3 regions of the Faecalibacterium prausnitzii genome follow, and region 2 is predicted to be linked to each of the others. Evidence: predicted binding sites of a transcription regulator. Region 2 holds the regulator's gene; each other region holds the start of a gene.
What was found. The regulator HrcA, encoded in region 2, represses chaperone genes, less so after heat shock. The targets are predictions, from matches to a motif close to TGTTAGCACTCNNNNNNNNNGAGTGCTAACA.
Positions count from the first base shown of each region.

Region 1: the regulator HrcA is predicted to act here: its motif matches at 5,748-5,778, upstream of htpG (molecular chaperone HtpG).
Region 3: the regulator HrcA is predicted to act here: its motif matches at 7,619-7,649, upstream of I5P96_RS01280 (Hsp20/alpha crystallin family protein).

Region 1 is NZ_CP065377.1:1,143,341-1,153,830, reverse strand. It holds gene I5P96_RS05670 (hypothetical protein) at 1-80, opposite strand, end outside; gene I5P96_RS05665 (ABC transporter ATP-binding protein/permease) at 459-3,653, shown strand; gene I5P96_RS05660 (HD domain-containing protein) at 3,717-4,244, opposite strand; gene I5P96_RS05655 (hypothetical protein) at 4,278-4,712, opposite strand; gene I5P96_RS05650 (alpha/beta hydrolase) at 4,837-5,622, opposite strand; gene htpG (molecular chaperone HtpG) at 5,836-7,764, shown strand; gene I5P96_RS05640 (5-bromo-4-chloroindolyl phosphate hydrolysis family protein) at 7,864-8,985, shown strand; gene I5P96_RS05635 (galactokinase) at 9,285-10,490, shown strand, end outside.
Region 2 is NZ_CP065377.1:2,761,749-2,772,238, reverse strand. It holds gene I5P96_RS13375 (hypothetical protein) at 1-293, opposite strand, end outside; gene I5P96_RS13370 (alanine/glycine:cation symporter family protein) at 545-2,050, shown strand; gene I5P96_RS13365 (NAD(P)/FAD-dependent oxidoreductase) at 2,108-3,376, opposite strand; gene I5P96_RS13360 (diguanylate cyclase domain-containing protein) at 3,629-5,122, shown strand; gene I5P96_RS13355 (stage V sporulation T C-terminal domain-containing protein) at 5,208-5,750, shown strand; gene hrcA (heat-inducible transcriptional repressor HrcA) at 5,933-7,006, shown strand; gene I5P96_RS13345 (nucleotide exchange factor GrpE) at 7,003-7,623, shown strand; gene dnaK (molecular chaperone DnaK) at 7,722-9,551, shown strand; gene dnaJ (molecular chaperone DnaJ) at 9,808-10,490, shown strand, end outside.
Region 3 is NZ_CP065377.1:255,506-265,995, reverse strand. It holds gene hisD (histidinol dehydrogenase) at 1-521, shown strand, start outside; gene hisC (histidinol-phosphate transaminase) at 663-1,724, shown strand; gene hisB (imidazoleglycerol-phosphate dehydratase HisB) at 1,728-2,318, shown strand; gene hisH (imidazole glycerol phosphate synthase subunit HisH) at 2,315-2,923, shown strand; gene hisA (1-(5-phosphoribosyl)-5-[(5-phosphoribosylamino)methylideneamino]imidazole-4-carboxamide isomerase) at 3,054-3,773, shown strand; gene hisF (imidazole glycerol phosphate synthase subunit HisF) at 3,792-4,547, shown strand; gene hisIE (bifunctional phosphoribosyl-AMP cyclohydrolase/phosphoribosyl-ATP diphosphatase HisIE) at 4,616-5,251, shown strand; gene I5P96_RS01290 (PHP domain-containing protein) at 5,258-6,082, shown strand; gene I5P96_RS01285 (MATE family efflux transporter) at 6,154-7,527, shown strand; gene I5P96_RS01280 (Hsp20/alpha crystallin family protein) at 7,783-8,247, shown strand; gene I5P96_RS01275 (orotate phosphoribosyltransferase) at 8,404-9,039, opposite strand; gene I5P96_RS01270 (twin-arginine translocation signal domain-containing protein) at 9,293-9,829, opposite strand; gene I5P96_RS01265 (twin-arginine translocation signal domain-containing protein) at 9,989-10,490, opposite strand, start outside.

The DNA of each region.
Region 1 (10,490 bases), 1.3 Mb from region 2:
GCGTAGACCAGCGTATACGCGGCCTGATAGCCCTTGATCGACGAGAACTGCCGGATCAGCGGGGCATACGTTCGTTCCATAAAAGACTCCTCCTTGCTGCTGTGGTTGCCATAATCTTCCGGTCTATGGCTTTTCATTCCTATTTTATAGAGCAGCACAGAGAGATGCAATCCCCTAAAAAGCGTCAAAATGTGTCGTTTTGGTGTTTGCTCTGCCCGGTTCGCCTCGCGTTTTTCGCCAGAGAAAAGCCGATGGAAACTGCTTTTCTTTGTCAAGGATACCACCTTTTCCGCCCAAAAGCAAGGGACAGTAATTGTCTCTTATCTTCCAGAACTTCCCCTGTCGGGAGCCGTCGGGATGCCACGATTTGTTCACATTTTTCTGATAAAATAAAGTGATATTTTTGTTCCGGCGGCTTTGGCACTCCCCTCAGCCGTGTTTGCAGAAAGGCAGAATCCATGCTTCAACTCAAAAAGATCCACAAGCAGTACAAGACCGGCGACCTGGTCCAGACAGCCCTTGACAAGGTCAGCCTGAGCCTCCGCGACTGCGAGTTCGTCGCCATCCTTGGCCCCAGCGGCTCCGGCAAGACCACCCTGCTGAACATCATCGGCGGTCTGGACCGGTATGACAGCGGCGACCTCATCATCAACGGCATCTCCACCAAAAAGTACACCGACCGCGACTGGGACTCCTACCGCAACCACACCATCGGCTTCGTGTTCCAGAGCTACAACCTCATCCCCCACCAGACCGTGCTGGCCAACGTGGAGCTGGCACTGACCATCTCCGGCGTATCGGGTGCCGAGCGCCGCCGCCGGGCCACCGAGGCACTGCAGAAAGTGGGTCTGGGCAACCAGCTGCACAAGCACCCCACCGAGATGTCCGGCGGCCAGATGCAGCGGGTGGCCATCGCCCGCGCCCTCGTCAACGACCCGGACATCCTGCTGGCCGACGAGCCCACCGGCGCACTGGACAGCGAGACCAGCATCCAGGTCATGGAGCTGCTGAAGGAAGTGGCCAAAGACCGCCTCGTCGTCATGGTCACCCACAACCCGGAGCTGGCCCACCAGTACGCCACCCGCATCGTCCAGCTGAAGGACGGCGTCATCCGCTCCGACACCGACCCCTTCGAGCCGGACGCCGCCCAGCTTGCCCCGCCAGTACACAAGAGCATGGGCCGCTCGTCCATGTCTCCCCTCACCTCGCTGAGCCTGAGCTTCAACAATCTGCTGACCAAAAAGGCCCGCACCCTGCTCACGGCCTTTGCCGGTTCCATCGGCATCATCGGCATCGCGCTCATCATCTCCCTGTCGGCAGGCGTCAACCAGTATATCGACGATACCGAACGCTCCACCCTGTCCGAATATCCGCTGCAAATTCTCAGCAGCGGCATGGACCTGACCTCGATGCTCACCTCCGGCTCGCCGGCGTCCGCTTCCAGCACGACCGCCGAGGAAGGGATGGTCCCGGTGCGGCAGCTCATCACCCAGATGGTAGCAGGCATCACCTCCAACGACCTGAAGTCCCTCAAGACCTATCTCGAAAGTGACGACTGCACCATTGCCGAGGACGCCACCTCCATCGAGTATTCTTATAATGTGCAGCCCCAGATCTACCGGGAAGACGCCGATGGCTCCATCCGTCAGGTGAACCCGGATTCTTCCCTCTCCAGCCTGGGCATCAGCTCCACAAGCTCCACCAACAGCATGATGTCCTCCATGATGAACACCAGCGTGTTCTATCAGCTGCCCGAAAGCGATGAGCTCTACAACTCCCAGTATGAAGTTAAGGCGGGCCGCTGGCCGGAGAAGTACAATGAATGCGTTGCCGTGCTGGGTGCCGACGGCACCATCACCGACTATGCGCTGTACGCCCTCGGCCTGCGGGACAGCGCCGAGCTGGACAAGATGATCCAGCAGTTCGCCCAGAACCAGAACGTCGATGTCCCCACCGACTTCAAGACCTACCGGTACAGCGATTTCATCGGCATCCAGTTCAAACTGGTCAACGCGGCCGACCGCTATCTGCGCGACGACGACCACAACGCCTGGGTGGACAAGTCCGACGACAAGGACTTCATGAAGAACCTTGTCGCATCCAGCGAGACCCTGACCGTGGTGGGCGTCGTGCAGCCCAAAGAGGATGCCTCTGCTTCCATGCTGTCCTCCGGCATCGCCTACCCGGCCGCCCTCACCCAGCACGTCATCGCCGCCGCAGCCGACTCTCAGATGGTCAAAGACCAGCTGGCCTCCCCTGCCATCAATGTGATGAACGGCGAACCCTTCGGCACCGAAGACGCTTCCGCCTTTGATATGAGCAGCCTGTTCCGCATCGACACCGACATGCTCAAGAGCGCCTTCCAATTCGACACCAGCAAGCTGAATTTCGACCTCAGCGGCGCATTCGATTTGGACAACGGTTCGGTCGATCTCGGCTCGCTGCTCGACCCCGACGATTTCCAGCTGGATCTGGATCTGACCGAAACGCCTGACCTGGACATGAGCACCCTGACCGACCTCTTTGCCAACATGGACCTTTCCGTCTCCGAAGACAAGATGCAGGAGCTGGCCCAGAAGGTTCTGGTCGGCTACAAGGACTATGTCATCGGGAACGGCATCCTGAACCTGAACAAGATCAGCTTCTCTCAGTACCTCAAGAGCGATGCCTTCAAGACCCTGATGAACGACGCCATGGGCGAACTGTTCGACCAGGACGCCCTGCAGGCCCAGTTCTCGGAGGCCATGCAGACGGCGATGTCCACCCTCATGGAAAGCTACTCGTCCCAGATCTCCGAGACGCTGCAGGCTCAGCTGGGCAGCGCGATGCAGACGGCCATGACCAAGCTGATGACCCAGATGAGCCAGAACATCCAGAGCCAGATGCAGCAGAGCTTCTCCCAGCTGGGCAGCCAGATGGAGAGCGCGCTGAAGATCGACGCCACAGCCTTCCAGAAGGCCATCCAGTTCAACATGAGCGAGGACGACCTGACCGACCTGATGAAGTCGGCCATGCTCTCCTCCACCGCCACCTACGACAGCAACCTGCAGACGCTGGGCTATGCCGACCTCGACGCCCCCAGCCAGATCAAGATCTATCCGCAGGACTTTGACCACAAGGCGTCCGTCGTGGCCAAGCTCGACGCCTACAACGACAACATGCGGTCCCAGGGCGCGGACGACAAGGTCATCCAGTACACCGACGTCGTCGGCACCCTGATGACCTCCGTGACCGAGATCATCAACATGATCTCCAACATGCTGGTCGCCTTCGTCTCCATCTCGCTGGTGGTCTCGTCCATCATGATCGGCGTCATCACCTATATCAGCGTGCTTGAACGCCGCAAGGAGATCGGCATCCTGCGTGCCATCGGCGCGTCCAAGCGGAACATCTCCGAGGTGTTCAACGCCGAGACCTTCATCATCGGCCTGTGCTCCGGCGTGATGGGCGTCGTGCTGAGCGAGATCCTGCTCATCCCTGGCAATATGCTCATCCAGAAGATCTCCAACGGCACCAATGTGGTCGCCCGCCTGCCGCTGAACGCAGCCCTTGTGCTGATCGTTCTGGCCACCGTGCTGACCATCCTCGGCGGCTTCATCCCCGCCAAGGGCGCTTCCCGTTCCGACCCCGTCAAGGCCCTGCGGTCGGAATAAGTCACAAAACAACAAAAAAATCCTTCCGGCAATTGCCGGAAGGATTTTTTTGTTGTTTTGTGATTACCACTCGGTGTCGCCGGCCCCATCCGCACCCACAGTGGTGGCGACTTTGGCGCGGCGGAACATGCTCTCCACCACAGCGCAGTACTTATCGGCCAGGCAGACGATGATGGCTTCGCGGCAGGTGGGTACATGCCGGAAGGTCAGCGGCCACATGTGGCTTTGGATGATGTCCTGCTCCTTCTTCGTGATGTGAAAGTAATGCTCCGCATTCACGCAGGCCGAGCCGGGGTGCGAAAAGCCGTGCATCTCAAACAGGCGGCGGATACCATGGAAGCTGCTCGTCTTGTGCCAGTCGTACAGGTAGAAATCGTGCAGAAAGCCGCCCACCGCCAGCGCGGTCTCGTCGGCACCCAGATGGAAGCGGCGGTTGAGCCAGAAGCTGACCAGCACCACATTTTTGCAGTGCTGATAGGTGGTCACGTCGCCATGCTGGATGAACTCCCGCATCTCCTGCACTTTGGGATGGTGGTCGTACTGTTCCAGAATGGCGTAAAGCTGCTCACGTTCAGTCTGAGAAAGCTGCATTGCTTGGGGTCCCTTTCCTCTTAAAAAACAACATCAGGAGCGGAGCTGGACGGGGTTGGAATTGCCGAAGTTCTCGGCGCTGCTGGGGTTCTCGCGCTTCAGGCTCATGTCCACCAGATACTGCCGGCTGCCGTCGCCCATGGCGTCCAGCTCCGCGAGCTTGGCCTTGGCGGACTCCACATCCGGATACCACTGGATGAGGAAGAAGTTCTCTGCCTCGACGCCGTAATAGATCCACTGGCCGTCTGCCCGGAGCAGGTCGTCCAGATGGTCCACCTCTTCGCCGTCCGGCAGGCCGAGGCCCTCCTCGGCATAAAGGCTCTCCGGCTCCACCTGGAGCACCTCGATCACCTGAATGGCGCTCTGAAGATATTCATCCTGCGAGATGCTCTTGTCGGAGAGCTCCCAGCCCGTCAGGAATGCCTGCATCATCAGGTTCTTGACAGAAATTTCCGGCCGCATTGCCATAAATGTTCCCTCTTCCTTCCGGGCGGTGTGCCCGGCGTTTGTTTTCGCTGACCAGTATACGCTAAAATTTGTTGCAGGTCAACTATTTTTTCATGAATTTTTTGTAGAACTATACAAATCCAGTTTATTCCAGATGGAAGTCGAAGGTGTCGTTCAGCCATTCCACCGCCAGCTGCACCCAATGGGCGCGGTGGGCGCTGGCGGCATCCACCTCTGCGGTGGAGATGCTGGTGCCGTGGACCCCCTTCTCGAACAGATGCGCCTCACAGGGGACATGGTTCTTCCGCAGCGCTGCAAGGAGGAGCAGGGTGTTTTCCACCGGGACGGTGGCGTCCTCCATCGTGTGCCAGACGAAGACCGGCGGTGTATCCGGCGTGATCTTCTCTTCCAGCCCGAATCTCTGGTGCTCCGCCCGGTCTTCGCTGCCCGAAAGCTGCACAAAACTGCCCCGGTGGGCATACTCCCCCGCCGTGATGACCGGATAGGCCAGCAGCACGGCATCCGGCTTCCGGCTGCGGTCTGCCGCCTCGCCGGGGCAGTCGAGCACCGCACCGGACAGCGCCAGGTGCCCGCCCGCCGAAAAGCCGCAAACGGCGATCCGGTCCGGCAGGATGCCCCAGCGTTCTGCGTTCTGTCGCAGCAGCCCGATGGCCGCGCGGAGCTGGCGCAGCGGCTGGTGATTCCGTGCCCCCTCGCCCACACTGTAGGTCAGCACAGCAGTGTGATACCCTGCCGCTGCAAACTGCAGCGCCACCGGGTCGGCCTCGCGGGCACTGACGTGTTCGTACCCGCCGCCGGGCACCACCAGCACCAGCGGACGGCGCAGCGCGTTCGGCATGGCCGGAGCCGGGCTGCGCAGATAAAGTTCCAGCTTCCCTCCACCGGGAAGCGCACACATTTCAAACTGCATCGAAGTCATTCCTTTCCGACTTTGTCGGGACTATTATAATGGGTTTGGAGCCGGAATGCAAAGAGAACCGCAAACATTTCTGAACTTTTTATGAAACCCCTTGATTTTTGATGCGAAGCGGTGTATATTAGCACTCGAAAGTTATGAGTGCTAAGCCGTCATCCCAAACTCCGGCTCTCTGGCACCGAATCTGAACAAAAGAGGTTTTGTATTATGGCGAAGAAAGAATTTCAGGCGGAAAGCAAAAAGCTGATGGACATGATGATCAACTCCATCTACACCAACAAGGAGATCTTCCTGCGCGAGCTGATCTCCAACGCTTCGGACGCCATCGACAAGCTGTATTATAAGAGCCTGACCGACACCTCCGTCGGCATGAACAAAGGCGATTTCCGCATCCTGCTCACCCGCGACAAGGACAGCCGTACCCTGACCGTCTCCGATAACGGCATCGGCATGACCAGGGAAGAGCTGGAGTCCAACCTCGGCACCATCGCCCACTCCGGCTCGCTCGACTTCAAGAAAGAGAACAAGGACGAGAACATCGACATCATCGGCCAGTTCGGCGTCGGTTTCTACTCGGCCTTCATGGTGGCCGACAAGGTCACTGTCATCTCCAAAGCTTACGGCGCAGACCAGGCCTGGCAGTGGGAATCCAGCGGTGCGGACGGCTACGAGATGAACCCGGCCGAAAAGGACACCGTGGGCACCGACATCATCCTGCACATCAAGCCCAGCACCGATACCGACAACTACGAGAATTTCCTCGATGAATATGGCATCGCGGCCATCGTCAAGAAGTACAGCGACTATGTGCGCTACCCTATCCAGATGGAGCGCGAGAAGAGCCGCCAGAAGCCCGAACCGGACCCCAAGCCCGATGACTACAAGCCGGAGTGGGAGACCTACACCGAGCTGGAGACCCTGAACAGCATGGTGCCCATCTGGAAGAAGCAGAAGAGCGAAGTCTCCGACGAAGAGTACGCCGCCTTCTACAAGGATAAGTTCAACGACTACACCGACCCCGCCCGCGTCATCGTCAGCCGCACCGAGGGCACTGCGAACTACAACGCCCTGCTCTTTGTGCCCAGCCACCGCCCCTACGACTTCTACACCAAGGACTACGAAAAGGGTCTGGCACTCTACGCTTCCGGTGTGCTCATCATGGAAAAGTGCGGCGACCTGCTGCCCGATTACTTCAGCTTCGTCAAGGGCATCGTGGACAGCCAGGACCTGAGCCTGAACATCAGCCGTGAGATGCTGCAAAAGGACAACCAGCTCAAGCTGATCCACAACGCACTGGAAAAGAAGATCAAGAACGAGCTCCACGCCATGCTGACCAACGACCGCGAGAAGTATGAGGCTTTCTGGAAGGAGTTCGGCCGCCAGATCAAGTTCGGTGCCTACTCCGATTACGGAATGCACGGCGAGCTGCTGCGCGACCTGCTGCTGTTCTGGTCTGCCAAGGAGCAGAAGATGGTCACTTTGCAGGAGTATGTGGACAAGATGCCCGCTGAGCAGAAGTTCATCTACTTTGCAGCCGGTGACTCCACCGACCGTCTGGCCAAGCTCCCTGCCGCTGAGCTGGTGCTGGATAAGGGCTACGACGTGCTGCTGCTGACCGAGGATGTGGATGAATTCTGCCTGCAGATCCTGCGCACCTATCCCCGCAAGGATGCCGAGGGCAAGGACGGCACCGTTGAGTTCAAGAACGTCAACAGCGGCGACCTGGGCCTTGAGACCGAGGACGAGAAGAAGGCCGCCGAGGATGCCACCGCCGAGAACAAGCCCCTGTTCGATGCCATGAAGGATGCGCTGGACGGCAAGGTCAAGGAGGTCAAGGTCTCCACCCGCCTGAAGGATCACCCGGTCTGCCTCTCCGCAGACGGCCCGCTCTCCATCGAGATGGAGAAGGTCCTCTCCAAGCAGCCCGGCAGCGAGGGCGTCAAGAGCGACAAGGTGCTGGAGCTGAACATCCATCACCCCGTCTTCGCCGTGCTCAAGGCCGCACAGGAGGCCGGCGACACCGAGAAGCTCAAGAAATACAGCGACCTGCTCTATGCACAGGCACAGCTCATCGAGGGCCTGCCTGTGGATGACCCCGCCGCGTATGCCGAAGCTGTTTGCAGCCTGATGAAATAAGGCGTTTACTCCCAGATAAATTATCCCTTAACAAAAGAGCCGTGTTCCGCTATAATAAGGTGGAACACGGTTCTTTTCATTTTAGGAGGAATTTGCCCCATGGAGCCAAAACGCAGCAACCATTTCCTTGCCCATCTCCCCACCATCCTTCTGCTGGTGCTGTTCGCCATGTCGCCGTGGCTGGGCATCCTGTTCTTCATCCTGCGCGCCATCGACCGGGATGCCGAGAAAAAGGAGCAGACCAACGCCGACCCCGCCCGCGACAGCCACGCAGAGGACGCCCGCACCGCACAGAGCGCCGCCTCCGGCCAGCGCAGCGAGACGGTCTCCGACCAGGATGTCCCCACTGCGGAGCAGAAGAGCGCCAAGCAGTGGCACAAGACCCTCATCACCCTGTGCACCATCTTCGGTGCCATCTTCCTGCTGGTGGGCATCGGCGACCTGGCCGATGTCATGGAGGAGCTCTTCTGGGACCATGAGATCGACTGGGGTGAGCTGCTGACGGCGCTGGCCCAGACCATCGGCGGCGGCGCAGCCCTCTTCACCGGCCTGCGGATGGACCGCGCCCGCAAGCTGGAACGCAAGCTCGACAAGATCGTCGGCGACCGGGACAACATCGCGCTGGGCGAGTTGTTCGCGGCGGTCGGCATCGACGCAGTTCGTGGCCGCGCTGCGGTGGAACACGCCATCGACCACGGCTATTTCGGGGCCGATGCCTACATCGACTACCGCACCGACACCCTTGTCGTGCGCGGGGCCGCACCCCAGCCGCCCAAGGCCCCGCAGCCGGAGCCGGAAGCGGAACCGGAAGACCTGTACGCCTCCCTTCAGCAGCAGCTGCGCCGCGCCAACGATGCCATCCCCGACCCGGTGATGACGGCCAAGATCTCCCGGCTGGAAGAGCTCAGCGCCCGCATCTTTGCTCTGGCCAAGAAAGACCCGGATAAAAAGGCCCAGCTGCAAAAGTTCATGGATTACTACCTGCCCACGGCCCTCAAACTGCTGAACACCTACGCCCAGCTCTCGGCGCAGGATGTGCAGGGCGAGAACATCACCGACGCCAGACAGAGCATCGAGCGCTCGATGGACCTGCTCATCACGGCCTTCGAAAACCAGCTGGACAAGCTGTTCCAGTCCGACGCGCTGGACGTCTCCGCCGATGTGGCTGCACTGGAAGGGATGCTGAATCTCGACGGCCTCACCGGCCCGGACTTTCACTGACCCGCTGGCAAAATCCAATCCTCCATATCGGAACTCTGGCCCTGATTGACCCGCAGCCGACCGTTCTTTGTGGGTTGTGGCCAATGCTTTTCCGGTTTGGAGGATTTTTTCAGCTCTGTTGCAGGAATTTCTGCACAAATTTCGTGCCGGATTTTCTGGCAACTTTGCATCCAGATGCAACAATAACGCATGGTCTTTTGGGCACAGATTCTTTATTATAGAAGTATCGAAAGAATCCCACGGCCCGCCGCATGGGCTGTGACGAAGTTTGCACGATTTGTTCAGAGGAGGAACTCGCCATGATGAAATCCGTTTCTGTCTGGAAGCAGGAGCTGGCAGGCGGCGCCCACACCGAGCGTCTGGCCTCGCTGTACTGCTGCGCCCCCGAACAGACCCCCGCACAGGCAGCCCGCTATGCTGCTGTGCTGGACGGGCTGGAAAAAACGTTTGGTGCCCACACCGAGGCCGGGCTGTACAGTGCCCCCGGCCGCACCGAGATCGGCGGCAACCACACCGACCACCAGCACGGCCGTGTGCTGGCCGGCAGCGTCAACATTGATATGATCGCAGCCGCCGCCCCCAACCGCCTGAACCAGCTGCGCGTCCAGAGCGAGGGCTATGACCTGTGCGTCATCGACCTGGCCGACCTGACGGCCCGCAAGGAGGAGGAAAACACCAGCGCCGCCATCCTGCGCGGCGAGTGCAAGGCCTTCCAGGAGCGCGGGGCCAGCCTCTCCGGTCTGGATGTTTACATCTCCTCCAACGTGCCCAAGGGCAGCGGCGTCTCGTCCTCTGCTGCCTTCGAGGTGCTAATCGGCGTCATCCTGAACGACTGCTTCATGACCGAAAAGGTCTCCCCCATCGCCATTGCCCAGATCGGCCAGTGGGCAGAGAACGTCTACTTCGGCAAGCCCTGCGGCCTGATGGACCAGATGGCTTCCAGCGTCGGCAACATCATCACCATCGACTTTGCCGACCCGGCCCACCCCGTGGTCGAGCCTGTACAGGTCGATTTCTCCAAGGCCGGCCTCGCGCTCTGCATCCTGGATTCCGGTGCAGACCACGCCGACCTGACCGACGAGTATGCCGCCATCCCGGCCGACTGCCGCGCCGTGGCAGCGGTCTGCGGCGGCGAAGTTTTGCGTGATGTGCCGTTCGAGACCTTCCTTGCCAACCTGCCGGAGTGCCGCAGACAGTGCGGCGACCGCGCCGTCCTGCGCGCTTTCCACGTCTACGCCGACAACGACCGGGTCGCAAAGCAGGTGGACGCCCTCCGCGCGGACGACTTCGAGACCTTCCTTGCGCTGGTCACTGAGTCCGGTCTGAGCAGCTGGGAGTACCTGCAGAACGTCATCCCCGCCGGGTATAAGGAGCATCAGGAGGTGGCCGTGACCATCGCTGCCGCTAAGCACTTCCTGCATGGCGAGGGCGCAGTCCGCGTCCACGGCGGCGGCTTCGCAGGCACCGTGCAGGCCTTTGTGCCGCTGACCCGGCTCGATTCCTTC
Region 2 (10,490 bases):
GGCACCGTCAGCTGCCCCGGCACCGCCAGCAGATGGGCGGCGTTCTGGGGCGCGTTCAGGTAGAACAGCACGAAGCCGGGCTGCTCCCCGGCGGTGCAGAGCAGCAGCGTCATCCGGTCGTCGGCTTTGGGCAGGTCGATGGGCACGCCCCGCTGCGGCTCGGCGGTCTGCATCAGCCATTGCTGGCGCAGCATCTGCCGGGTGAGCAGGACGGTGCCGCCCACCAGCGGCAGCAGCACCAGAAGCGCCGCCCCCAGTGCAGCCCAGAACGGCTTCCACCCGCCTTTGTGCATTCCGCTTCCCTCCTTTGCCGGTGTTACGGAAAGGATGGCCCCGCCGTCTGCGGATTATACAAAAAACGCGGGCTGTGCGAAAAAGTCATACGAAAATAAAATTCATCCGCTTTGCATCAAAGATGAAACCTCAGAATAAATTGAAACAAAAAGCTTGCCAGCAGCAGGAGCCCCCTGTGCGGGAAGCTGCGTTTTGCGGGCAGAGCCTTTGGCGTTCTGTCCGCTTTTTGTTTTGCAGAGGGGGAACGATCATGTTAGAGACCATTACGAGCGTGAATGGAGTTGTCAACGGCATCGTCTGGGGGCCGGTGGGGCTGGCGCTGCTGTTCGGCACCGGATTTGTGATGTCGGTGCGCACCGGTTTTTTCCAGTTCGGGCATTTCCGGTACTGGCTGCGGAACACCATCGGTGCCATCTTCACCGACCGGGACATCACGGCCCATACCGAAAAGAACGATAAGGCCATCAGCCAGTTCCAAAGCCTGTGCACCGCGCTGGCGGCGACCATCGGCACCGGCAACATCGTGGGCGTGGCAACGGCCATCCTCAGCGGCGGGCCGGGTGCCATCTTCTGGATGTGGGCCATGGCCATCCTGGGCATGATGACCAACTACTCGGAAAACGTTCTGGGCATCTTTTACCGCCGCAAGAACGCCGACGGCGAGTGGTCCGGCGGCGCGATGTACTATCTGGCCGACGGTCTGGGCAGCAAGAAGGGCTGCAAAAAGCTGGGCCGGGTGCTGGCGGTGCTGTTCGCCTGCTTCTGTGTGCTGGCCTCCTTTGGCATCGGCAACATGAGCCAGATCAACTCCATTGCAGGCAACATGAATGCGGCCTTCCAGGTGCCGAATCTCCTCACCGGCATCCTGTTGGCGGTGCTGTCCGCGCTGGTCATCCTGGGCGGCTTGAAGCGTGTGGCGGCCGTGACGGAAAAGGTCGTTCCGCTGATGGCGCTGTTCTACATCCTGGGTGCGCTGACGGTTGTGCTGACCCATGTTACGGCGATCCCGGCTGCGTTCGCGGCCATCTTCAAAGGCGCTTTCGCCATGCAGGCGGCGGGCGGCGGTGTGCTGGGCTACGGTGTGTCCCGCGCCATCACCTGGGGCTTCAAGCGCGGCGCATTCTCCAACGAGGCGGGCCTCGGCTCGTCGGTCATGGTGCACGCGTCCTCCAACGTCAAGGAGCCGGTGCAGCAGGGCATGTGGGGCATTTTTGAGGTCTTTGCCGATACCATCGTGGTCTGCACCCTGACGGCGCTGGTCATCCTGACGTCCGGCTTCGTGGACCTGAACACCGGCCGGATGCTCACCGAGGTGCAGGGCTCTGCGCTGGTGGGCGAAGCCTTCTCCACCGTGTTCGGCAGTTTTGGCCCCAAGTTCATCGCGGTGTCCATCCTGCTGTTCGCCTATTCCACGGTGCTGGGCTGGAGCCACTACGGCACCAAAGCCTTTGAATATCTGTTCGGCACCAAGGCCAGCATGGGCTATCAGGTGGTCTTCGTGGCCATGGTGCTGGTGGGTGCGACGATGAAGCTCGACCTCGCGTGGGACCTGTCCGATACCTTCAACGGCCTGATGATGCTGCCGAACCTGATCGGTGTGCTGAGCCTGTCGGGAACGGTTGCGGCCATCACCCGGAACTATGTGGACCGCAAGTTCCACGGCAAGCAGGTCGAACCCATGTGGTCGGCCTTTGCAGAGTATCAGAAGGAGGAAGAAGCAGAGGAAGCCACGCTGGACAAAGCCGCAAACGAATAAAGAACGCAAAAAGACCCGGCCCTCTCCGGCAGACGTGCAGGAGAGGGCCGGGTCTTGTCATCTCTTTTTGTGCGGGCGGCGCAGGGTGCGCACGGCGTCCCGCCCGGCGGTGATGCCGCTGCCGAAGGCCCAGTGCAGGTTGAAGCCGCCGCACATCCCGGCGCAGTCCAGCGTTTCGCCCACGAAGTACAGCCCCGGACAGCCCTTGAACTGGAAGCTGGGCTCCAGCTCGGTCAGGCTCAGGCCGCCGCCGGTGGTCTGGGCCTGTTTCCAGCCGCAGGGGGTCAGGTCTTCGAAGAGCCAGTGCTTGGCCGTGTTGGCCAGCACCTGCCAGGCGGCATCGGGCAGGGTGTCCAGCGGTGTGTCCGGCAGGCGGGCCGCTGCCCAGAGGGCGCGGCCCAGTTTGGGGTTGAGCAGCCCCGTCCAGAAATCAGCGGGCGTCCGGCCCGGCAGCAGGGGCACCCGCGCAGCGAACAGGGCCGTCAGCGCGGCCTCGTCCAGCGCGGGGAAGAGGTCCAGCTCCACAGCGGGGCGCTTCGGGCCGCGCCGGGGGGCCAGCAGGCCGGACAGCTGCATGATGCAGATGCCGGACAGGCCGTAGTCGGTGAACTGCACCTCGCCCGTCTCCTCGGCCAGCAGGGTGTGGCGGTCCAGGTCGAGCAGCGCGGCGCGGGCCTTGACCCGGATGCCGGCCAGTGCTTTGTTGGGCCGGGCCGTCTGCAAGGCGGTCAGGCAGGGGTAGAGCGGTTCCAGCTTTCCGCCGCACTGGGCGGCAAAGCGGGTGCCAAAGCCATCGGTTCCGAACTGCGGGCCTGCATTGCCGCCCATGGCGCAGATGACGGCATCGGCATGGAGCGTCTCGTTGCTGCGCTCGGTACTGTCGAAGAGGACGGCGTAGCCGTTCCGGTTCTGGCTCAGGGTGTTGACAGTGCAGCCGGTGCGCACCTCCACCCCCAGCCGGGCCATGTGGCCCTCCAGCAGGGCAAGGACGTCCGCCGCCTGATTGGAATACGGGTAGACCCGCCCGGCTTCGTCGGTGCGGGTGTAAAGCCCCAGCGCCCGGAACCATTCCAGCGGCGCGGCGGTGTTCACGGCGTTCAGCAGCGGGGCCAGCGCCTTTGGGTCTGCGGTGAAATAACACTCCGGCGCGATGCCGGTGTTGCTGAGGTTGCACCGGCCGTTGCCGGTGGCCAGCAGCTTTTTGCCGCAGCGGGGGTTGCGGTCCAGCACGGTGACGCGCACTGCCCCGGCGGGGGCCGCCTGTGCTGCGGCCAGTGCCGCCGCCATCCCGGCTGCACCGCCGCCTAAGATCACGATCTGTTGCATGAAACGATCCTTTCTGAAAAGAGAAAAAGCCGCCGGAACCCTCCCGCGCGGCGCAGGGCCTGAAGAACAGACCCAGTATAGCATAAACCGGAAAAAACGGCCAGAGTTCAAACGGGAAAAACTATGGAAGAGCATTGACAGAAGAGGAAGAATCTGGTAGATTTGAAGCGATGCAGCAAAGATGCGGCTAAGAAATTTTAACTTCTCTCGAAAAAATTCGGGGGTACGATGAATATGTCATGGGATCATAGGATGGGGAGAAGCAGACGGCGAGCCGCTGCGCTTGCGCTCCTGGTGGTGGTGTGCCTTTTCAACATTGTGGGCTATCTGGTATATGTGCAGCGCCAGTTCTATCGGGAGAGCACCCAAAACCTGCTGGAGACCTACGAGCAGGTGAACAAGACGTTTACCATGTTCGCGCAGCGCAACTGGAACGTTCTGAGCGAGTGGGGCAACAGCTTGCAGGAGGCAGACGAAACGGCCATCCGGGCCAGTCTGCGCCACTTCAACCGCGAAAAAACGACCTGGCGGTACAGTGAGCTGTACCTGTTCAACGAGTCCAACCAGTATCTGAAAGCCGCCGGAGAGAGCGGAGAGGCGCAGGGACAGTGGGGCGCGTTTGCAGCGACGTATGCGACCGGCCACTCCAGCGTGAGCAGCTATATCATGGACACGGGCGAGCGCCGGGTCGTGTTCACCGTGCCCATCCGGCCGGTCGAGGTCTCCGGTGTGACCTACACCTGCATTGCCGTCAGCTACAACAATGCAACGCTGGAAGAGATGATCGGCGGCCATGCCTACAACGGCCAGAGCGACTGCTACATCATCTACCCGGACGGCAGCGTGATGCTGTCCGAGGAGCCGAAGAGTGAGATCGAATCCTGGATGACGAACCTGTTCGATTTTCTGGAGAAAAATGCCAAGGTCGATGCCGACGGCTTTGCCGCCATGCGGGAGAACGTGCGCAGCGGCGGCAGCGGCAGCACCGGGTATCGGTACGGCGGCAAGGGCTATTATCTGGTCTATCAGCCGGTGGGCTTTCAGGACCTGACCGTCGTGGGTATCGTGGAGCGCGATGTCGTCGATGCCGGGATGCGGAAGATCCAGACGGCTACCATCCTGCTGCTGCTTTTTTTGATGGGCAGCGTGGCCGTGGCGATGGTGCGGTCGGTCAAGCTGGATGCGGCACTGGAAATGGAAGAAAAAGAAAACGCCCTCCGCACCGAAGCGCTGGAACGACGGAAACTGGAGGGGCTGGCCAACACCGACGGCCTGACCGGCCTGTTCAACGAGCGGTGCTTCAACAGCACCCTGAAGCAGAAGGAAAAGGCGCGCCAGCCCTTTGCTCTGTTCTATCTGGATCTGGACCGGTTCAAGCCGGTCAACGACACCTACGGCCACGATGTGGGCGACCAGCTGCTCCGGGCCGTGGCCGACCGGCTGCGGAGCTGTGTGCGGAGCAGCGACCTTGCGTTCCGCATCGGCGGCGATGAGTTTGCCCTGATCGTGAACGGCGAAGTCGATGCAGACGGGTGCGCCCAGCGGATCGAGACCATCAAATCGGTCATCCGGCAGCCCTATGTGCTGGACGGCCGGACCATCTGCATTGGCACCAGCTGCGGTTCGGCCTGCTACCCGGCCGACCGGGCCGACGTCCGCGACATCCGCATCCTGGCAGACCACCGGATGTATGAGGACAAGCAAAAACAGGGAAGCTCCCGCAGGCAGAGCTTCGCGCTTGAATAATTCTCCTTTCTCTACCACAAAATAACCACAGGAAACGAAATCTGGGAACCAAGGAAACGTGGGACCGAGAAAGGGAGAATGTGTTATGAAAGCAACCGGGATCGTCCGCCGCATTGATGAGCTGGGGAGGGTCGTCATCCCCAAGGAGATCCGCCGCACCCAGCGCATCCGCCGGGGAGACCCGCTGGAGATCTTCACGACCGGCGACGGCGAGGTCATCTTCAAGAAGTATTCGCCGGTGGGAGAGTTGAGCAGCGTGACGACGCAGTATGTGGATGCGCTGAGCAAGAGCTTCGCACTGACAGCCTTCGTCTGTGACCGGGACCGCATCCTGGCGGCGTCCGGTGCCGGGCGGCGGGACCTTGTGGACCGCAGCGTCAGCCAGCCGCTGGAAAAGCTGATGGACAGCCGGAAGCTCTACGCCAGCGACGGCGACCCGGAAAAGGCCCTCCTGCCCTGCGAGGGGGCGCAGCGCGCTCTGCTCTGTGTCTGCCCCATCATCGCGGCGGGGGATGTGACCGGTGCCGTGGGCTTTCTGACCGAGGACCGGGCGGCACAGCCGGATGCCGCGCAGGAAAAGGCCGCAGCAGTGGCGGCGGCGTTTCTGGCAAAACAGATGGAAGAGTAAATACCTTATAAAAGCAAACGGCCTGCGCCTCGGCGTGGGCCGTTTGCTTATGACCAATTTGTGAATCTTTCAAAACTTTTCTGCGAACCTATTGACAGCGCGGAAAAATTGGATATAATGGTCTTAGCACTCAGGAAGACAGAGTGCTAAAGAACAAAAAGCAAACGAAGGAGGCAGGCGCTATGACGATGGATGCACGCAAGCAGCGAGTCTTGCAGGCGATCGTGGCGCTGTATGGTCTCGAAGGGGAGCCTGTGGGCAGCAGTGTGCTGGCAAACTACTTTGATATGGCAGTTTCCAGTGCGACGCTGCGCAACGAGATGGCGGCGCTGACCAAGCTGGGCCTGCTGGAGCAGCCCCACACCAGCGCGGGCCGTGTGCCCAGTGCCAAGGGCTACCGTTATTATCTGGACAATCTGCTGACGGATGACCAGCCGCTGGACCGCGTGACCCGCGCACGGGTGGACGCCGTGTTCGCCAGCCTGGACCACGAGCCTGAAAAGCTCGCCCAGGGTGCCGCACGGGCGCTGGCTCAGATCAGCGGCTGCACCGCAGCCATCAGCACTCCCTGTGCCGAGGACCTCTGCATCGCCCATTATGAGGTGGTGCAGGTAGGCCGCAGCGCGGCGGCAGTGCTGGCAGTGACCACGGCCGGCTACGTCCGGACCCGCGTGGCGCGGGTGCGCACCGGCCTCTCGCGTGAGGATGCTGCGGCGCTGGCCGCCCTGCTCAACCGGAACCTGACATTCGTGGCTCCCATGGATCTTTCGCCCCGGCTCCTTGCAGAGCTGTGCGGCCAGATCAACCCGGAGCTGGTGCCAGTGGTGTCGGCGGCAGCGGCCATCCTGCAGGATTCCACCAAACCGCACGTCTATCTGGGCGGCGAGCAGTACCTGCTCGACTGGCCCCAGCTGGAAGGCAAGGTCGGTTCCATCCTCAGCCTGCTGAGCGATGAGGAAGCGGCCGCCCGGCTCATCGCCCCGCCCACAGAGCAGAGCGAGAGCATCCTGCTGGGCGAGGACATTGAGCCGCAGATCCCCGGCCTGTGCATCGTCAGCGACCGTTATCTGGTCGGCGGCGGGCTGTGGGGCTCGGTGGCACTCATCGGGCCGACCCGGATGCCCTTCCAAAAGCTGATGCCTCTGCTCCACACCTTTGCCGACCAGCTCGGCGAGGGTATGAGCGGCAAACGAAAAGATACCCCGCAGGCAGCCGCACCCCGGCGGACTGTGATCTATAAGGAGGACCTGGAATGAGCGAAGAAACCAAGAAGACCCCGCAGGCGGAACCCGCCGCAGAGCCAAAGACCGCTGAGCAGGCCGCACCCGAAGCAGCCGCTGAACAGGCTGCGCCCGCATCCGAGACAGCGGAACCCAAGGATGCGAAGAAGGACGGCTGGTTCAAGAAAAACCGCGACCTGGAAGCTGCAAAGGCAAAGCTGGAAGCAGCGGAGCAGGAAGCGGCCCAGACCAAAGAAAAGCTGCTGCGGATGGCTGCCGAGTACGACAACTACCGCAAGCGCACCGCCCGCGAAGCGGACCAGAAGTTCAACGATGGCATCTCCTTTGCGGTCAACCAGATCATCCCCATCCTGGATACGCTGGAGATGGCGGCCAACGCCCCCACCACCGACGAGAATTACAAAAAGGGTGTGACCATGACGCTGGACAAGGCGGCCAAGGCACTGGATGTCCTCCATGTGGAGGAGATCGAATCCCTGGGCAAGCCGTTCGACCCCAATTTCATGAACGCCGTGCAGCAGGTCCCCGCCGAAGAGGGCCAGGAGAGCGGCACGGTGGTCACCGTCTACCAGAAGGGCTACAAGCTGGGCGACAAGATCGTCCGCCATGCGACCGTTGTGGTGGCCGAGTAACTTCGCAAAGACCCGCAAGGGTTTTCAAATAAACATCCGCTTATCCACTTTGAGCATCATATAAACAAATACGTTCTGATTTGAGAGGAGCTTTCATTATGAGTAAGATCATTGGTATCGACCTTGGCACCACCAACAGCTGTGTGGCTGTTATGGAGGGCGGCGAACCCGTCGTCATCGCAAACTCTGAGGGTGCCCGCACCACCCCGTCCGTTGTCGGCTTCACCAAGACCGGCGACCGTCTGGTCGGCCAGGTCGCAAAGCGTCAGGCCATCACCAACCCGGAGAACACCGTTTCTTCCATCAAGCGCCAGATGGGCACCGACCACAAAGTCACCCTGAACGGCAAGGAGTACACCCCCCAGCAGGTCAGCGCCATGATCCTGCAGAAGCTGAAGGCAGACGCCGAGGCTTATCTGGGTGAGCCTGTCACCGAGGCAGTCATCACCGTCCCCGCATACTTCAACGACAGCCAGCGTCAGGCCACCAAGGACGCAGGCACCATTGCCGGCCTGAACGTCAAGCGTATCATCAACGAGCCGACCGCTGCTTCTCTGGCCTACGGCATCGATAAGGAAGACGACCAGAAGATCATGGTCTACGACCTGGGCGGCGGCACCTTCGATGTCTCCATCATCGAGATGGGCGACGGCGTCACCGAAGTTCTGGCCACCAACGGCGATACCCACCTGGGCGGCGATGACTTCGACCAGCGCGTCATCGACTGGATGGCAGACGCTTTCCAGACCGAGAACGGCATCGACCTGCGCAAGGACAAGATGGCTGCTCAGCGCCTGAAGGAAGCGGCTGAGAAGGCAAAGATCGAGCTGTCCAGCGCAATGAGCACCCAGATCAACCTGCCCTTCATCACCGCCGATGCGACCGGCCCCAAGCATCTGGATATGACCCTGACCCGCGCAAAGTTCAACGAGCTGACCGCAGATCTGGTCGACCGCACCATGACCCCTGTCCGCAAGGCTCTGCAGGATGCAGGCCTGCGCGCTTCTGACCTGAAGAAGGTCCTGATGGTCGGTGGTTCGACCCGTATCCCCGCCGTCTACGACGCCGTGAAGAAGGAACTGAACTGCGAGCCCTTCAAGGGCATCAACCCCGACGAGTGCGTGGCAGTCGGTGCTGCCATTCAGGGCGGTGTCCTGCAGGGCGACGTCAAGGGCCTGCTGCTGCTGGATGTCACCCCGCTGAGCCTGGGCATTGAGACCCTGGGCGGCGTCTGCACCAAGATCATCGAGCGCAACACCACCATCCCCACCCACAAGAGCCAGGTCTTCTCCACCGCTGCCGACAACCAGCCCTCGGTCGAGATCAACGTTCTGCAGGGCGAGCGTGAGTTCGCACGCGACAACAAGAGCCTGGGTGTCTTCCACCTGGATGGCATCGCTCCGGCTCCCCGTGGTGTGCCTCAGATCGAAGTCACCTTCGATATCGATGCAAACGGCATCGTGAAGGTCAGCGCAAAGGACCTGGGCACCGGCAAGGAGCAGAACATCACCATCACGGCTTCCACCAACATGTCCAAGGACGACATCGACAAGGCCGTCAAGGAAGCAGAGCAGTTCGCAGCAGACGATAAGAAGAAGCGCGAAGAGGTCGATATCCGCAACGGTGCCGACCAGATGGTCTTCCAGACCGAGAAGATGCTGAAGGAGAACGGCGACAAGATGCCCGCAGACGTCAAGAGCGAGGCCGAGGCAAAGCTGGCCGACCTGAAGACCGCTGTGCAGTCCGGCTCCATCGACGACATCAAGGCAAAGCAGGATGCGCTGAGCCACGTCTTCGAGAAGATGTATCAGGCAGCTGCTGCCGCACAGCAGGCCGCAGGCGCACAGCCGGGCCCCGATGCCGGTGCAGCCAACCAGCAGAAGCCCAATGACGACGGCGTCGTCGATGCAGACTTCAAGGAAGTCTAAGTTTTGATACAGGCAGCACATGTCCGGCCAAACCGGCGGATGTGCGCTGAGATATAAGCAAAAGCCGCTCCGGTTTTGCCGGAGCGGCCTTTGTGGGTTAAACCTCTCAGTCTCGCTGACACTCGCCAGCTCCCCAGCCGGGGAGCCCTTGGCAGGTCGGCCAGCATTGCGCAGATTGCTGGATGTTTCCCGCTGTGGGAAACGGGAGCGCGCTGCTGTCAGGGGGAGGTTGCTACGATACGAGAGGTGAGTGGATATGGCACAGGAAAAGCGTGATTACTACGAAGTGCTGGGGGTATCCAAATCGGCCACGGATGCGGAGATCAAAAAGGCCTACCGCAAGCTGGCAATGAAGTACCACCCGGACTACAACCCCGGCGACAAGGACGCTGAGGAAAAATTCAAGGAAGTCAACGAAGCCAACGAGGTGCTTTCGGACCCGAAGAAACGCCAGATGTACGACCAGTATGGTTTTGCAGGCGTTGACCCCAGCTACGCAGCCCAGAACGGCGGCGGTGCAGGCGGCTTTGGCGGGTTCGGCGGCGATGGCGTCGATCTGGGCGACATCTTCGGCGATATCTTCGGCGGTGGGTTCGGCGGCTTTGGCGGTGCATCGTCCCGCCAGGCCAACCCCAACGCCCCCCGCAAGGGCCAGGACATCCGTGTCCGGATCACCCTGTCGTTTGACGAGGCCGTCCACGGCTGCAAGAAGAACATCACCATCACCCGCCAGCAGGAGTGCACGGAGTGCCATGGCTCCGGCTGTGCGGCAGGCTCCAGCCCGGAGACCTGCCCCGACTGCGGCGGCCGCGGCTATGTCATCCGCCAGCAGCGCACACCCTTTGGTGTGATGCAGACCCAGCAGCCCTGCTCCCGCTGCGGCGGCAAGGGCAAGCTGGTCAAGAACCCCTGCAAGGTCTGCCACGGCTCCGGCAAGAC
Region 3 (10,490 bases), 430 kb from region 2:
TGAGCCAGGCCGAGCATGACAAGCTGGCCAGCCCCGTCCTCGTGACCGACAGCGAAGCGCTGGCCAAAGCCGTGCAGGCAGAACTGGAAGTCCAGATCCCCCAGCTGCCCCGTGCCGCCATCGCCCGCGCCAGCGTGGACGACAACGGCAAGATCATCGTCTGCACCGACCTGCACAAGGCCATTGAGGCCTGCAACATCATCGCGCCGGAACATCTGGAAGTCTGCGTGGAAGACCCCTTCGGCGTGCTGAACGAGATCAAGAATGCGGGAAGCATCTTCCTGGGCCGGAACGTCCCGGAGGCACTGGGCGATTACTTCGCTGGCCCGAACCACACCCTGCCCACCAGCGGCACGGCCCGCTTTTCCAGCCCGCTGGGCGTGGACGACTTCGTCAAGAAGTCCAGCTTCCTCTATTACACCCGCGATGCGCTGGAGGCGGTGGCCCCCCGCATCGCCGATTTTGCCGAGCGCGAGGGCCTGCACGCCCACGCCAGAAGCGTGACGATCCGGTACGAATAAATGGGAAGGCGTTTTCCCCTCTCCGTCATTGCTTCGCAATGCCACCTCCCCCAAAGTGGGAGGTTGAAAAGCTCTCCCTTTGGGAGAGCTGGACGCGAAGCGGCCTGAGAGGGTGAGGACGCTGACAAGGAGATAAAGCGTATGAGTAGATTCCTTTCACCGAGGCTGGATACGGTGACCCCCTACACCCCCGGCGAGCAGCCGCAGGATCAGCAGTACATCAAGCTGAACACCAACGAAAGCCCCTATCCGCCCTCCCCGGCGGTGCTGGAGGCCGTGAGCCGTGCCGAGGTGGAAAAGCTGCGGCTCTACTCCGACCCGGCCTGTGCCGAGCTGCTGAATGCGGCGGCAAAGCACTTCGGGCTGCAGCCGGATCAGATCATGTCCGGCAACGGCAGCGATGAGAACCTGTTCTTCGCGCTGCGGGCCTTCTGCGACGAGGAGCACCCGCTGGCCTATGCGGACATCACCTACGGCTGCTACGGCGTCTGGTGCGGGCTGATGCACATCCCCAGCCGGATCATCCCGCTGCGGGAGGACTTCACGCTGGACCCCACCGATTATTACGGCCTGAACACCACCATCGTGCTGGCCAACCCAAACGCCCCCACCGGTCTGGCCCTGCCCCGCAGCGCCATCGAGGGCATTCTGAAGGCCAACCCCGACCATGTGGTCATCGTGGACGAAGCGTATGTGGACTTTGGCGGGGAGAGTTGTGTGCCCCTCATCGACCGGTACGAGAACCTGCTGGTGGTGCAGACCTTCTCGAAGTCCCGCCAGCTGGCCGGTGCCCGGCTGGGTCTGGCCATGGGCAACGCGAAGCTCATCGCCGACCTGAACCGGGTCAAGTTCAGCCTGAACCCCTACAACATCAACCGCCTGACCCTGAAAGCCGGGCAGGCCGCGCTGGAAGATACCGCCTACTTCGACAGCACCCGCGCCGTCATCGTCGAGACGCGCAGCTGGACCCGGCAGCAGCTGGAAGCGCGCGGCTTCACGGTGCTGGACAGCCGGTCGAACTTCCTGTTCGTCCGTACGGCACGGCAGGACGGCGGCACTCTGTACCGAAAACTGAAGGAAAACGGTGTACTGGTGCGGCATTTCGATACACCGCGCATCCACAGCTGGCTGCGCATCACCATCGGCACACCGGCCCAGATGCAGGCGCTGCTGGCCGCGCTGGACAAGATACTGGAGGACTGACCCATGCGGGAAGTGAGTTTGGAACGCAACACCAACGAGACGCAGATCGAATTGACCCTCAATCTGGACGGCGCAGGCCGGTATCAGGTGGACACCGGCTGCGGGTTTCTGAACCACATGCTGGAGCTGTTTGCGCGGCATGGCCGGTTCGACCTGGTGCTTACCTGCCACGGCGACGTGGAGGTGGACTACCACCACACCGCCGAGGACATTGGCATCGCACTGGGGCAGGCGTTTGCCAGGGCGCTGGGCGATATGCGGGGCATCTGCCGCTACGGCAGCTTCTATCTGCCCATGGATGAGGCACTGGTGCTCTGCGCCGTGGACCTGTCCGGCCGGTGTACCCTGAACTGGGATGTCCGCTGCAAGACCGAAAAGGTCGGCGATTTTGATGTGGAGTGCGCCTCAGAGTTCTGGCTGGGCTTTGCCCGGAACGTGCCCGCCACGGTCCACTTTGTACAGTTCGCGGGCGAGAACACCCACCACATCCTCGAAGCCTGCTTCAAGGGCGCAGGCCACGCGCTGGCTGCAGCGGTCAAGATCGACGCCGCCCACCGGGACGAGATCCCCTCCACGAAAGGACTGCTGGTATGATCGCGATCATTGATTATGGGGTGGGCAACCTGTTCAGCCTGAAGTCGAGCCTGGCCCATCTGGGGCAGGAGGCCGTCGTCACCGCCGACCCGGCGGTCATCCGCGCGGCCGACCGGCTCATCCTGCCCGGTGTGGGGGCGTTCGGCGACGCCATGGCCAAGCTGGAAGCCACCGGCCTGGTGCCCGTCCTCCGGGAAGAAGCCGCCCAAAAGCCGCTGCTGGGCATCTGCCTGGGGATGCAGCTGCTGTTTGAAAAAAGCTATGAGTACGGCGAACACGCGGGCCTGGGCTTCGTAAAAGGCGAGGTCTGCCCGCTGGAACCCGACCTTGCAGGCCGGACACTCAAGGTGCCGCAGATCGGCTGGAACGCGCTGCACATCGTCCGGGACGACCCGCTGTTCCGCTACATCCACGAGGGCGAATACGTCTACTACGTGCACAGCTACTACGGCACGAACTGTGCGGAGAGCACACTGGCGGTGAGCGACTATTCCATCCCCGTCACCGGCGTGGTCCGTGCGGGCCGGGTGTATGGAACGCAGTTCCACCCCGAAAAGAGCGGAGACCCCGGCCTGCGCATCCTGAAAGCCTTCAGTGAATTGTGAACGGCTCAACCCTCTCCGTCATCGCTTACGCGATGCCACCTCCCCCGAAGTGGGAGGTTGAAAAGCTCCCCCTTTGGGGGAGCTGGCGCGAAGCGCCTGAGAGGGGGAAGCCAGTTAAAGGAGATCTATAATGCAATTATTTCCAGCCATTGATCTACGGAACGGAAAGGTCGTCCGCCTGACGCAGGGCGATTACGACCGGATGACCGTCTACGGCGAAGACCCCTGTGCCCAGGCACGGAAGTTCCTGGAAGCCGGGGCAAAAAATCTCCATGTCGTGGATCTGGACGGTGCCAAGGATGGCACCCTTTCCAACTACGAGGCCATCGCCGCGCTGGCAAAACAGGGCGGCCTGTACATTGAAGTCGGCGGCGGCATCCGCACCGAAGAGCGGATCGAGACGTATCTGTCGCTCGGCGTGGGCCGCTGCATCCTGGGCAGCGTGGCCGTGACCGATTTCGACTTCACGGCCCGGATGCTGAAACGGTACGGCGACCGGATCGCCGTGGGCGTGGACGCGAAGGATGGATACGTTGCCATCCATGGCTGGAAGGAGGTCAGTACCGAACAGGGCGTGGACTTCTGCAAACGGCTGGCCGAGGCGGGCTGCCGGGCCATCATCTACACCGACATTGCCTGTGACGGCGCGATGCAGGGCACGAATCTGGCTCTCTACCGGCAATTGCAGGCCGAAGTGCCCGGCGTGGCCTTCACGGCCAGCGGCGGCATCTCGTCGGAAGCCGAGCTGGAAGAGCTGGACCGGATGGGCGTGGCGGCGGCCATCCTGGGCAAGAGCCTGTACACCGGTGTGCTGGACCTGAAACGCTGCGCTGCGCGGGTGCAGCGCTGAACCGGAAGGGAGCAGAACATGATAACGAAACGCATCATTCCCTGCCTGGACGTGCGGAATGGCCGGGTGGTCAAGGGCACGAACTTTGAGGGCATCCGGGATGTGGCCGACCCTGTGGAGATGGCCCGGCTCTACAACGCCGCCGGGGCCGATGAACTGGTGTTCTACGACATCACGGCCAGCTTTGAGGGCCGCGCCCTCTTCACCGATATCCTCACCCAGGTGGCGAGTGAGATCTTCATCCCGCTGACGGTGGGCGGCGGCATCCACACGCTGGAGGATTTCGACCGGGTGCTCAAGTGCGGGGCTGACAAGGTCAGCGTCAACTCCGGTGCGCTGCAGGACCCCGGCCTGATCCCGGCGGCCGCCCAGCGCTACGGCGACCAGTGCGTCGTCCTCTCCGCCGACGTCAAGCGGGTGAACGGCCAGTTCCGCGTCTTTGCCAAGGGCGGGCGCGAGGACACCGGCCGCGATGCGCTGGACTGGATCGCCTGGTGCACCGAGCACGGGGCCGGGGAGGTCTGCCTGAACAGCATCGACACCGACGGTGTGCGGAACGGCTTCGACCTCGAAATGCTGGACGCCGTGGCCGCGCGGGTGCATGTGCCCATTATCGCCAGCGGCGGCGCAGGCAAAAAGGAAGATTTTCTGGAACTGTTCCACCACAAGGGCATCGACGCGGGCCTTGCGGCGGGCATCTTCCACCAGAAACTGCTCTCCATTGCCGACCTGAAAGCCTACCTGAACGAAAATGGCATCGAAATGCGGGTCTAAGCTCTTGCGTTTCGGCCCCATTTAGGATAAACTGTAAGTATCCCCTTTTGAGGGGGAGGAGAACTACGATGGAATTGAAATTTGATGAAAAGGGCCTCATTCCTGCCATCGTGCAGGACCACTACACCAAAGAGGTGCTCACCCTTGCCTACATGAACGCCGAGACGTTGGCACTGACCATCGCCGAGGGGCGGACCGTGTTCTGGAGCCGCAGCCGCCAGGAGATCTGGCGCAAGGGCGACACCAGCGGCAATGTCCAGCATGTGGTGTCCATCACCGCCGACTGTGACAACGACGCGCTGGTGGTGGAGGTGGTCAAGGACGGCCCCGCCTGCCACACCGGTGCCGAGAGCTGCTTCTTCCACGAAGTGTATCTCTCGCCGGAACTCAAGCAGTTCAGCTGGCAGGGGCTTTATGCGCTCATCAAAGGCCGCAAGACCGACCCCCAGGAGGGCAGCTACACCACCTACCTGTTCGAAAAGGGCAAGGAGAAGATCCTGAAAAAAGTGGGCGAAGAGTGCACCGAGGTCATCATTGCGGGCGAAAAGGAAGACCGCGCCGAGACCATCTACGAGATCAGCGACCTGGCATACCATGTGCTGGTGCTGATGGTCCAGGCAGGCATCACGGTGGAGGACATCACCCGTGAGCTTGAAAAACGACATGTCATCGACCACAAGGTCAAACAGGAAAGGATGCAGTGAGTTTCTATGGCAGATTACAGGAAGTCCAGCGTGCATTGCCACTCGACAATGTGCGACGGCAGAAATACGTTGCAGGAGATGGCCAGCGCTGCTTGTGCGCAGGGTCTGACTACACTGGGCTTCTCCGGCCATAGCTACACCCAGCGCGACCGCGAATACTGCATGAGCCCCAGCCGCACCGCGCAGTACAAGGCCACCATCGCCAAGCTCAAGGCGGAGTACCGGGGCAAGGTGGACATCCTCTGCGGCATCGAGTGGGACGTGCTGAGTGAGGATAAGCCCGAAAACTACGATTACTGGATCGGCGCCGCGCATCATCTGTACGGCAAGAACACCGGCCGGTATTACGAGATCGACTTCCGCCCGCAGGACCTGCACGACTGCATCTTCGATGACTTCGACGGCGACCCGCTGGCTGCAGTCGAGGCCTACTATGCCGAGGTGGCAAAGGTGGCGGCCAAAGGCCCAGACATCCTGGCCCACATCGACCTCATCAAGAAGCTGAACGGCGAGGGCGAGTTCTTCGACGAGGAGTCTCCCCGCTACAAGGCCGCTGCCCTCAAGGCGCTGGCCGTGGCCAAAGAGCATGACTGCCGCCTGGAAGTGAACACCGGCGGCGTCTACCGCGGCTACCGCAAGGATTTCTACCCCGGTGCCTGGCTGCTGGGCGAGTGGCAGAAGATGGGCGGCAGAGTCATCATCACGGCCGATGCCCACGACACGGCCAGCCTGACCTTCGACTTTGACGAAGCAGCCGCTGCCCTCCGGGCCGCAGGCTTCACCCAGGTGGATGTGCTCACCGTCAACGGCTTCGAAGCACAGGAACTGTAACGGTATCATCAGAATGGCCCTCTCTGTCCCAGACGGAGAGGGTCATTTTCCGGTCTGATAGGAGGAACTGCATGACCCAAACCGCAAAAAGATCCCCATTTACGATGAACGTAGACCTGATGCACGGCCCCATTTTCAAGAGCCTGGTCGTCTTCATGCTGCCCATCTTCGTCTCGAACCTGTTCCAGCAGCTCTACAACACGGTGGATACCATGATCGTGGGCAATGTGCTGGGCGACACGGCACTGGCCGCCATTGGCTCCTGCGGCTCGATCTACGAGCTTCTGGTGGGCTTTGGCCTCGGCATCGGCAACGGCCTTGCCATCGTCGCAGCGCGCTCCTACGGGGCGCAGGATCACGATCTGCTCAAGAAGACGGTGGCTGGCTCCCTTGTCATCGGCCTCATTGCCTCGCTCTGCATCACGCTGGCCGGTGCGGTGGGTCTGCGCCCGCTTCTGGTGCTGCTGGACACTCCGGCAGAGATCCTCGAAGACGCCTACCGGTACATCATCGTCATCGACTACGGCGTCCTCGTCATGTTTGCCTACAACCTCTGCGCCGGTCTGCTCCGCGCCATCGGCAACAGTTTTATGCCGCTGGTCTTCCTGCTCCTCTCGTCGGGCCTGAACATCCTGCTGGACCTGCTCTTCATTGCCCGGATGGGGATGGGGGTGCAGGGCGCAGCGGTGGCTACGGTCATCTCCCAGGGCGTGTCGGTCCTGCTCTGCATCGCGTATGTGTTCGCCAAAGTCAAGCTGCTTCTCCCGGAGAAAACACACTTCCGGGTCGGCCGGCATCTGTACTGGGAGCTGTTCAGCCAGAGCATCTGCATGGGCCTGATGAGCAGCATCGTCTCGGCGGGCTCGGTCGTTTTGCAGTATGGCATCAACGGGCTGGGCACACTGGTCATCGCCGGGCACACCGCTGCCCGCAAGATGTTCATGTTCACCGATATGCCGCTGCTGAGCATGGCATCGGCGGGTTCGACCTTCGTTTCTCAGAACTGCGGCGCGGGCCAGCCGGGCCGCGTCCGCAAGGGGATGAAGGAGATCTACCTCTACTCGGTCGTCGTGGCCGTGGCTGCGGTTCTGCTGATGCGGGTGGCAGCGCCGTGGATGGTGGCCTTCGTCTCCGGCTCCAGTGAGCCCATCGTGCTTGAAAACGGTGCCCGCTATCTGCTCTGGAACGCACCGTTCTACGCGGTGCTGGGCATCCTGCTCTCCACCCGCTACGCCCTGCAGAGCCTTGGCAACAAGGTGCTGCCGCTCTTCTCCAGCGTCATCGAGCTGGTGGGCAAGGTCGTCTTCGTCGTGCTGTTCATCCCGAAGTTCGGGTACGATGCGGTCATCCTCTGTGAGCCCATCATCTGGTGCGTCATGGCAGCCTACCTTGTGGCCGTCTATCGGCACGACCCCTTCGTCTTCCCGAAACAGGAAAAGCGCTGAACGGCAGCGCACAAACCGAAAACAGACGCAGAGAAGCATGATTTGAGGAAAAATCGCATGGGATTTTATCAAACTGTTATCCTTCTGTGAATTTTAGCACTCTTCTATTGACAGTGCTAAAAACATGTGCTATAACAGGGCCGTGCTCAGGAGGAAGGGCAAACGGAGAGCCGCAAGGCGCTCCGGAAAGCCTTTCCGAGTGGACGCTTCAGATTTTTTGCCCCGACCCGAACGCCGGGATTGGAGGAATGATTTATGCTTATGCCGACTGTTTTCCATGAAAACCTGTTCGATGATTTCTTCGATCCGTTCTGGAATGACGCTGCACTGGAACGTATGATGAACCGTGAGGCTCGTGATACCTTTGGTAAGCGCGGTGCAAACATGATGAAGACCGATGTCAAACAGACGGACAACGGCTACGAGATGGCCGTTGACCTGCCGGGCTGCAAGAAGGAAGACGTTCAGATGGATCTGAACGACGGCTACCTGACCATTCAGGCAGTGCGCAGCCACAGCAATGACGAAAAGGACAAAGAGGGCCGCTATCTGCGGCGCGAATCCTTCTCTGGCACCTGCGCCCGCAGCTTCTATGTGGGCGATGTGAAGAAGGAAGACATCCACGCAAAGTTCGAGGACGGCGTCCTGCACGTCGAGCTGCCTGCTCCTCAGCAGACGAAGGCTTTGCCTGAGAACCCGAATCTGATTGCGATCGAGTAAAACGCCGGTCGTGTGCGCCAAAGCACAACGCACACAGAATGCCCCCGGAGAGCTGCGAAAGGCCCTCCGGGGGCATTTTTGCGCACAGAAAACCCCGCCGCATGGGAACAGAAGCGTGTCCGGTGCGGCGGGGCAGAAGAGGACGATGGGGGCAGCTTACAGGGCGGAATAACCGAAGCTGTTGACGAGGGCGTCGATGCGCTGGCCGGCCTTGCACAGGGGGCAGTCGCGGGAATCGAAGCTGGCGTAGTCGGGCAGGTTGGACGGGTCGAAGATGGACGTGACCGGGATGCCCAGGCAGTCGGTGGCGGTGGCGAAGATGGCCGACAGGCCCGCGACCATGCCGCCGTAGTAGTTGACAGCCTCGATGGCAGCCTGTGCGGTGTAGCCGGTGGTGATGGAAGCCGCCAGGATGAGCACATGCTTGCCCTTGACCATGGGGGCCAGATTGTCGCGCAGGATGATCTGGCTGCCGGTGGTGTACTCCGGCGTGATGACATAGATGGTCTGGTGGGCGTTCATGTTGGCGAAGCCATCTTTCGTGAGCTCGTTGGCCAGGCAGGTGCCGATGACCTGGGTGCCGTCCAGGCAGAGGACGGTATCCACGATGGTGCTATGCTGATAGGCAGCCACCAGCTCCTTTGCCACGGCCTTGGCCTCGGACAGACGGGATTTCTGGGTGGTCACGTCGATGTAATAGTTGATATGGCTGTGGCTGGTGGCAAAATGCCCCTTTGCCACGCGCAGGAACAGACTGCTCTTATTGGTGGGTAGCTTTACCATGTTGATCATAACTGCAACACTCCTGTTCATCAAAAGTCCGGACTTCCGGTTCCGGGCGGAAAACAAACAGCGCGGCGGCATGTTCTGAGCCGCTGCGCTCCCATCCTTTTCCATGACCCTATTGTAAAGGAAAAACACCCTGTACACAAGATACAAAACTGCTGAAAATCAGAGGAAAAATTGAGACACCTTGCCAGAACGCGGGCAAACAAAAACCGCCCGGAACCAGTCCGGGCGGAAGATGCGGAACAATTGCGGAAGATCAGCCCTTTGGGCGGGTGGTCTTCCAGTTCAGGGAGTACTCGTTGTACTGCAGGTCGGGGCAGTAGGTCAGCACGATGGACTGGCCCGGTTCGAGAGCAGCACCCAGCTTCAGGTTGATATTACCCGACACGGAGGCGCCCTTCTTCAGGTTGGTATCGCACAGAGGGGCATCCAGGGTCAGGCCGTTGGAAGCCGTATACTTGGTGATGAACTCGTCTTTATCGTTGAGAACGGTGGCCTTGAAGTTGTTGGGGTTCACATAGATGGGGTTGGCGCGGCCATTGGTGATCTTAAAGGGGAAAGCAATGGTCGTACCGGTGACATCCGGTGCGGTGTAGCTCTTGCTGGCCTCCACATATTTGCCCATGGCGGCAGTGACCTGCAGGACCGTGAGCTCACCGGGCGTCGTGCGGAGCGCGTTGTAGGAGTCGCTGGTATCGACTTTGCAGCCGGTGAACAGGCTGGCACCGGCAACGGCGACAGCGGCGACGGCAGTGTATTTCAGGAACGAGCGGCGGGAAAATGCGAAAGACATGATGGTTCCTCCTTTGTATGGGATCACATATCATTTTGCCAAAACGGCCTTGCCTATACAATAGGCGAAAACCGGGCGGATGTCAATGCTTTTCACAGATTTTTTGAGAAGATCTCACCCGAAAAAAACAGAGGTGAGACGAAATTTCGTCCCAAAAGGTCAGCTGTTCTTCAGGTCGGAAGCGCTCATCACAAAGGTGATGCTCTTGCCGGATGCGAAGGTGGGGTTGTAGGTCACGGTCATCTGCTGCCAGCCGGCGGGCACCATGCAGACCAGCTCAATGTAGCCGGTGCCCTGCGGGGGCAGGCTGGGCGCATCGGAGAAGCTCTCCGTGGCGGCGTCGTACAGGGAGACGTAAGCGCCGGCCTCGGCAGCCTGGCCGTCCACGGTGACGGTGAAGTCGGTGGTGGAAGCGGACAGCGCGTGGAAGTAGGGGGCGGTGTTGGCGGCGCGGGACGCCTCATCGGTCAGGGGATAGGCGGCGTCGATCTCCGCGATGTTCTGTGCGCCGATGGCCATGCTGTCGGTCTTGGAGCGGTTGACAGCCGTGACCAGAACGGCGACATACTGGTGGCCAGCCACATCGGGTGCATCGGACAGCGTGAAGACGCTGGACAGCTGGACGCCCAGGTTGTTCCAGTTGCTGACCTTATCGCCGACC